One region of the Klebsiella electrica genome, then DNA from elsewhere that is predicted to be linked to it. Evidence: predicted binding sites of a transcription regulator. Region 1 holds the regulator's gene; each other region holds the start of a gene.
What was found. The regulator CRP, encoded in region 1, controls carbon source genes, mostly activating them, when cyclic AMP is high. The targets are predictions, from matches to a motif close to ATGTGANNNNNNTCACAT.

Region 2: a site for CRP is predicted at 1,484-1,501, ahead of deoC (deoxyribose-phosphate aldolase). Genes of this name have one in related genera too.
Region 3: a site for CRP is predicted at 1,108-1,125, ahead of hpt (hypoxanthine phosphoribosyltransferase). Genes of this name have one in related genera too.

What each region holds. Positions count from the first base shown of each region.
Region 1 covers NZ_CP041247.1:400,466-402,736, reverse strand. Annotated here, with positions in the region: gene Electrica_RS01805 (OsmC family protein) at 1-396, opposite strand, end outside; gene crp (cAMP-activated global transcriptional regulator CRP) at 703-1,335, shown strand; gene Electrica_RS01795 (YccS/YhfK family putative transporter) at 1,387-2,271, shown strand, end outside.
Region 2 covers NZ_CP041247.1:4,522,477-4,524,747, forward strand. Annotated here, with positions in the region: gene deoA (thymidine phosphorylase) at 1-410, opposite strand, end outside; gene deoC (deoxyribose-phosphate aldolase) at 567-1,346, opposite strand; gene Electrica_RS21575 (TatD family hydrolase) at 1,841-2,271, opposite strand, start outside.
Region 3 covers NZ_CP041247.1:4,366,272-4,368,542, reverse strand. Annotated here, with positions in the region: gene Electrica_RS20895 (glucose/quinate/shikimate family membrane-bound PQQ-dependent dehydrogenase) at 1-1,049, opposite strand, end outside; gene hpt (hypoxanthine phosphoribosyltransferase) at 1,252-1,788, shown strand; gene can (carbonate dehydratase) at 1,850-2,271, opposite strand, start outside.

The DNA.
Region 1 (2,271 bases):
CACCACCTCAAACGAGTGGGTGATGTTCACCGCTTTTTGCAGCATCAGCGCCACCGAGCAGTATTTCTCCGCCGACAGATCCACCGCACGGGAAACGGCCGCCTCTTTCAGCTCTTTGCCGGTGACGATAAAATGCAGATTGATATGGGTAAACAGGCGCGGCGCCTCTTCCCGACGTTCAGACGTCAGCTTGACTTCACAGTTAGTCACGTTGTGGCGACCTTTCTGCAAAATAGACACGACATCAATAGCGCTGCATCCGCCCGCCGCCATCAGCACCATCTCCATCGGGCTTGGCGCTTTATCTCCGGAGTTGCCGTCCATCAGAATCTGGTGACCTGACGCCGACTCTCCGATGAAGGTTAACCCTTCCACCCATTTCACACGAGCTTGCATAAAATTTAACTCCAAGGTTGCAATTTTCCTGACAGATTACGCGTACATAACAATTCTCGCAACGGAAGGCGACCTGCATCATGCTGAAGCGAGACACCAGGAGACATACGGCAAAAGCTATGCTAAAACAGTCGGGATGCTACAGTATTACATTGATGTACTGCATGTATGCAGAGGAGTTCACATTACAGGCTGAAGAAAAATCACCAGCCCGTTTCCCAGGCATAGGGAAACAATACGATTGCATGCCCGGATGCCGTGTAGTGTCGGCACCCGGAGATAGCTTATAACAGAGGATAACCGCGCATGGTGCTTGGCAAACCGCAAACAGACCCTACCCTCGAATGGTTCTTGTCTCATTGCCACATTCATAAGTACCCATCTAAAAGCACGCTGATCCACCAGGGTGAAAAAGCAGAAACGTTGTACTACATCGTCAAAGGCTCTGTGGCTGTGCTCATCAAGGATGAAGAAGGTAAAGAGATGATCCTCTCTTACCTCAACCAGGGCGATTTCATCGGTGAATTAGGCTTGTTTGAAGAAGGCCAGGAGCGTAGCGCCTGGGTACGTGCGAAAACCGCATGTGAAGTGGCCGAAATCTCCTACAAAAAATTCCGTCAGCTCATTCAGGTTAACCCGGATATCCTGATGCGCTTGTCATCGCAGATGGCTCGCCGTCTGCAGGTGACCTCAGAAAAAGTGGGTAACCTTGCCTTCCTCGACGTCACCGGGCGCATCGCTCAGACGCTGCTGAACCTGGCAAAACAGCCGGATGCGATGACCCACCCTGATGGTATGCAAATTAAAATTACCCGCCAGGAAATCGGTCAGATCGTGGGTTGTTCCCGTGAAACCGTTGGCCGTATCCTGAAGATGCTGGAAGATCAGAATCTGATCTCCGCCCACGGTAAAACTATCGTCGTATACGGTACCCGTTAAGTCGATAAAAACGGCGTGTTGCGTCCGCAATACGCCGTTTTTGTTTCCCCTATGTGGCGCAGGCTGATTTACCACCCGGAAGTCAACTATGCACTGCGGCAAACGCTGGTGTTGTGCTTGCCGGTTGCAACAGGCCTCCTCCTCGGGCACTTACAGCAAGGTCTGTTGTTCTCGCTGGTACCCGCCTGCTGTAACGTCGCCGGTCTGGATACCCCGCACAAACGCTTTTTTAAGCGTCTGATTATTGGCGGTTCGTTATTTGCCGGCTGTAGTCTGGTTGTCCAGCTTCTTCTTCAGCAGGACATCCCGCTGCCCTTGATTCTCAGTGGCCTGACGCTGCTGCTCGGCGTAACGGCGGAGATCAGCTCTCTGCACGCCAGGCTACTGCCCGCTTCGCTCATTGCCGCTATCTTCACCCTGAGCCTCGCTGGCAATATGCCCGTCTGGGAGCCGCTGCTGATCTACGCCCTCGGGACGCTGTGGTACGGCCTGTTTAGCTGGTTCTGGTTTTGGCTATGGCGCGAGCAGCCGCTGCGTGAATCGCTGAGCCTGCTCTATCGGGAGCTGGCTAACTACTGCGAAGCCAAATACAGCCTGCTGACCCAGCACATCGATCCGGGCACTTCGCTGCCGCCGTTGCTCACGCGCCAGCAGAAGGTAGTGGACCTGATCACCCAATGCTACCAGCAGATGCATATGCTGGCGGCAAACCAGCGCAACGACCAAAAGCGCCTGCTGCGGGTGTTTCAGATGGCGCTGGATTTACAGGAACATATCTCCGTCAGCCTGCACCAACCGGAAGAAGTACAAAAACTGGTGGAGCGCAGCCATGCCGAAGCGGTGATCCGCTGGAACGCGCAAACCGTTGCCGCCCGCCTGCGGGTAGTGGCCGATGACATTCTCTACCACCGCTATCCGCAACGCTTTCATATGGAT
Region 2 (2,271 bases), 1.1 Mb from region 1:
GGGAAGATATCGAAACCTGGAATGGCTTCCAGTTTGTCGAGGGTGCCGCCGGTATGACCGAGACCGCGCCCGGAGATCATCGGCACATAGCCGCCGCAGGCGGCAACCATCGGGCCAAGCATCAGCGAAGTCACATCGCCCACGCCGCCGGTAGAGTGTTTATCGACAATCGGGCCGTTCAAATTGAGGCTTTTCCAGTCCAGAACGGTTCCTGAATCCCGCATTGCCATAGTTAGCGAGACGCGTTCTGGCATAGACATATCGTGGAAAAAGATGGTCATCGCCAGCGCCGCGATCTGCCCTTCAGAAACGGTGTTATCGCGGATCCCGTTGATGAAAAAGCGAATTTCGTCATCGCTCAGCGCATGGCCATCACGTTTTTTACGAATAATTTCCTGGGCGAGAAACAAGGTAACCTCCTGAGGAATAAGGTCAAATTCGGCGGGCGGCGCAATCTGCGCCCGCGCTAAGATCCTGTAGCCCGGCCGGGCGTCGCGACGCCGGGGATTTCCCGGAATCGGCGCAGCTGCGCCTCATCCGGGCTACGGTTTTGTCGCCGTTACGCCTTAGTAGCTGCTGGCGCTCTTACCGTCGCCGTGACCCAGCGCTTTCAGCAGACTTGCCAGCAGGCTGGAGGCGCCAAAACGATAGTGGCGAGAATCCGCCCAGTCGGCGCCGAACATTTCGTCGGCAATAGCGAGGAACTGCTGTGCATCTTCAGCGCTGCGGACGCCGCCCGCAGGCTTAAAGCCAACGGTATTCTGCACGCCCATATCGCGGATCACTTCCAGCATGATACGTGCACTTTCCGGCGTCGCGTTTACCGGGACTTTACCGGTCGAGGTTTTGATAAAATCCGCCCCGGCTTTAATAGAAATTTCAGAAGCTTTACGAATTAACGCTTCTTCTTTCAGCTCACCGGTTTCGATTATCACTTTCAACAGCACGTTGGCCGCCGCGCAGGCCTCTTTACAGGCTTTCACCAGATCGAATCCGACCTGCTCGTTACCTGCGATCAGCGCGCGGTACGGGAATACCACGTCAACGTCATCCGCGCCGTAAGCGATGGCCGCACGGGTTTCCGCCAGCGCGATAGCGATATCATCGTTACCATGCGGGAAGTTGGTCACCGTGGCGATACGGATATCCGGGGTGCCTTGCGCGTTCAGCGTCTTACGAGCGATCGGGATAAAACGCGGATAGATGCAGATGGCCGCGGTATTGCCTACCGGCGTTTTTGCCTGATGGCACAGAGCGATCACCTTTTCATTGGTGTCATCGTCGTTCAGCGTAGTCAGGTCCATCAGTTTCAACGCGCGCAGGCTGCTTGTAGATAAATCAGTCATTTCTCACTCCGACGGCTTATTGCCGGTTCAATAGTTTCTCACCTTGCGAGTCTGTTACTATTGTAACATCACCTCGCCGTTACACTTCGACATTCATCACAGTTAATGAAAACTCACCTGGAATTTGCATAGCTGAAATGTGATCCTTATCACCTTTCAAGGTGCAGTATTACGCTTCAGAACGCCTGGTTTACTTTAAGCATAATCAGAATCCTCAGATGCGAGAGAGTGTTAGAATAATAACATAAAAACACAAAACCTCTCGATTAAAGCGGGTGCATTTTGTGCTAAAAATAAAATTTCAAACATAATAAATTGAAAAATAACAAATTCAATGAAAGTTAAAAATGATGGAATTATAACATTATGACAAGAAGGGGTTCAGAAGAGAGGATATCCAGGTCATAAGGCAGTCAGCCCACGATGATGCCGCAACGTCTTAGTCGCGGCTGACGCCCGAGCGACATCGCTGAGAGTGCGCTACGCCAGCCGTGTCACAGGGTATAGAACAACGCTTTCGTATTGTGTATCAACGCATTCGCAATAACATCCGCAGGTTCCTGCCGCAGTTCACATAACGAGGCAAAGACACGGGCCACCTGTTCTGGCCGATTTGGTTGCCCCTGAAAACCATTGAGCGGCATATCCGGCGCATCCGTTTCCAGCAGCAGCGCCGATAGCGGCAGACGCGCCATCACATCACGCGTTTTGCTGGCTCGCGGGTAGGTTATGGTCCCGCCGACGCCAATTTTATATCCTGACTGCACAAAGCGTTCCGCCTGCTGCAGGCTTCCCGCAAAACCATGCACCACGCCGGTTCTCGGCAGCGCATGTTTTTTCAACAGCATCGCCAGCGTATCGTGAGTGCGTCGGGAGTGCAGAATCACCGGCAGATCGTAACGCTTCGCCAGCCGCAGCTGTGCCT
Region 3 (2,271 bases), 1.3 Mb from region 1:
CCGGCAATGATAATGGTGGTATCGGTCACGATCGGCGGAGACGTTGGTTCATACATCCCCGGCGTGGTGACCGGCATATTGGTCTGCAGATTGAGAATACCTTTGTTGGCAAAGGATTCGCACAGCTGGCCGTTGTCGGCGTTAATCGCGAACAGGCGACCATCGTTGACCGGCAGGATAATCCGGCGCGGACAGTTGGCGACGACGTCTGCCGGCGCCTTGTCTGCTTTCGCTTCGTGATAGGAGACGCCGCGACAGGTGACGTGCTGGAAGGACGGATCCGCGTTCAGCTGCGGGTCAAAGTGCCATTTTTCTTTCCCGGTAGCCGCATCAAGAGCAAACAGACGCTGGTGGGCGGTACACAGGTACAGCATGTTCCCCACTTTAATTGGCGTCACTTCGTTGGTGATTTCACCCGGATCGTTCGGCTGCTTCAGGTCGCCGGTGCGGAACACCCAGGCTTCCTTCAGGTTTTTCACGTTATCGGCATTGATTTGCTTCAGCGGCGAATAACGCTGACCTTCCTGATTACGGCCATACGCCGGCCAGTCGCTATCGGCAACCGTGGAGATCGGCGCCGCAGGCGTCGCATCGGCATTCAGGGTGCCGTTCACTTCCTGCGGGTCATTAAAACCGGCCCAGGTCAGGATGCCGCCGCTGATCAGCAGGGCAACGATCAGACCGGCGACCGCGCCGCCCGATGGGATCGGCAGACGACGCCAGACAAAAGGCAAAATAAGCCAGATGCCGAAGAAGACCAGGATATCGCTACGCGGCGTAAGCGCCCAGAAGTCAAAGCCGACTTCCCAGACGCCCCAGATCATGGTGGCGAGAAGCAGCGCAGCATACAGCCAGAGCGCTGCGCGTTTGCCCTGTAACAGCATCACGGTGACGGCCAGCATGACCAGGCCAGCAATAGGGTAGTACCAGGAGCCGCCAAGAGCCGCCAGCCATACCCCGCCAATAAGAAGATACAGGCCGCAGAACGCTGCAAAGAGCGCTGTCAGCGTCACGAGAAGCCGTGATTGTTGAGACTTTGTTTCTGCCATAGAAAGACACTCGGTTGTTTGTTAATTTTTAATTGCAATTAATTATAGGATTTAACAAGTGTGATCGGAATCACAAAATGGGCTTTATTATTCCCTGCATCGCATATTTCTTTTTACTGGTATACTGCATAGCTTGCCGGTCAATGTCGGTGCATTCGCAGCGGTGTTGATGATTTACATTAAGAATCAAATGGTTAGTTTAATGAAACATACTGTAGAAGTGATGATCCCGGAAGCCGAGATCAAAGCGCGTATCGCCGAACTGGGTCGTCAAATCAACGAGTGCTACAAAGACAGCGGCAGCGAAATGGTGCTGGTGGGGCTGCTGCGCGGCTCATTTATGTTTATGGCCGACCTGTGCCGTGAAGTGCAGGTGCCGCATGAAGTCGATTTTATGACCGCCTCCAGCTACGGCAGCGGCATGTCGACGACCCGTGACGTGAAAATCCTGAAAGATCTGGATGAAGACATTCGCGGTAAAGACGTATTGATTGTGGAAGACATTATCGATTCCGGCAACACGCTGTCTAAAGTGCGTGAAATTCTCAGCCTGCGTGAGCCGAAATCTCTGGCTATTTGTACGCTGCTGGATAAGCCGAGCCGTCGTGAAGTGAACGTGCCGGTCGAGTTTGTTGGCTTTGCCATCCCGGATGAGTTCGTGGTCGGCTACGGGATTGATTACGCGCAGCGCTACCGTCATCTGCCGTACGTCGGCAAAGTGGTACTGCTGGACGAGTAAGGTTTCATGCGACCCCGGACGATGGCGCGCCGCGCTGCCGGGGTTTTCTCAAGCGGGTGGCTTACTTGTGGTTGGCGTGTTTGCTCTTGAGGTTGGAAATCCCGTGACGGTAGCGCTGTTCAAGGGTTTCACGGCTGACGGCGGTCACATCAAGATCGCGTAACATCCCGTCATGGATACCGTAGGCCCAGCCGTGGATGGTGACCTTCTGACCCCGTTTCCACGCCGACTGCATAATAGTCGAGTGGCCCAGGTTATAAACCTGCTCCATCACGTTCAGTTCACATAATGTATCCAGTCGGCGCTCTTCGGGCATTTCGCCCAGCAGCGAGCTGTGTTTGAACCAGATATCGCGAATATGCAGCAGCCAGTTGTCGATAAGCCCCAGCTCGGTGTTTTCTACCGCCGCCTGCACGCCGCCGCAGCCATAGTGGCCGCAGATGATGATATGCTCGACTTCCAGCACGTCGACGGCATACTGCA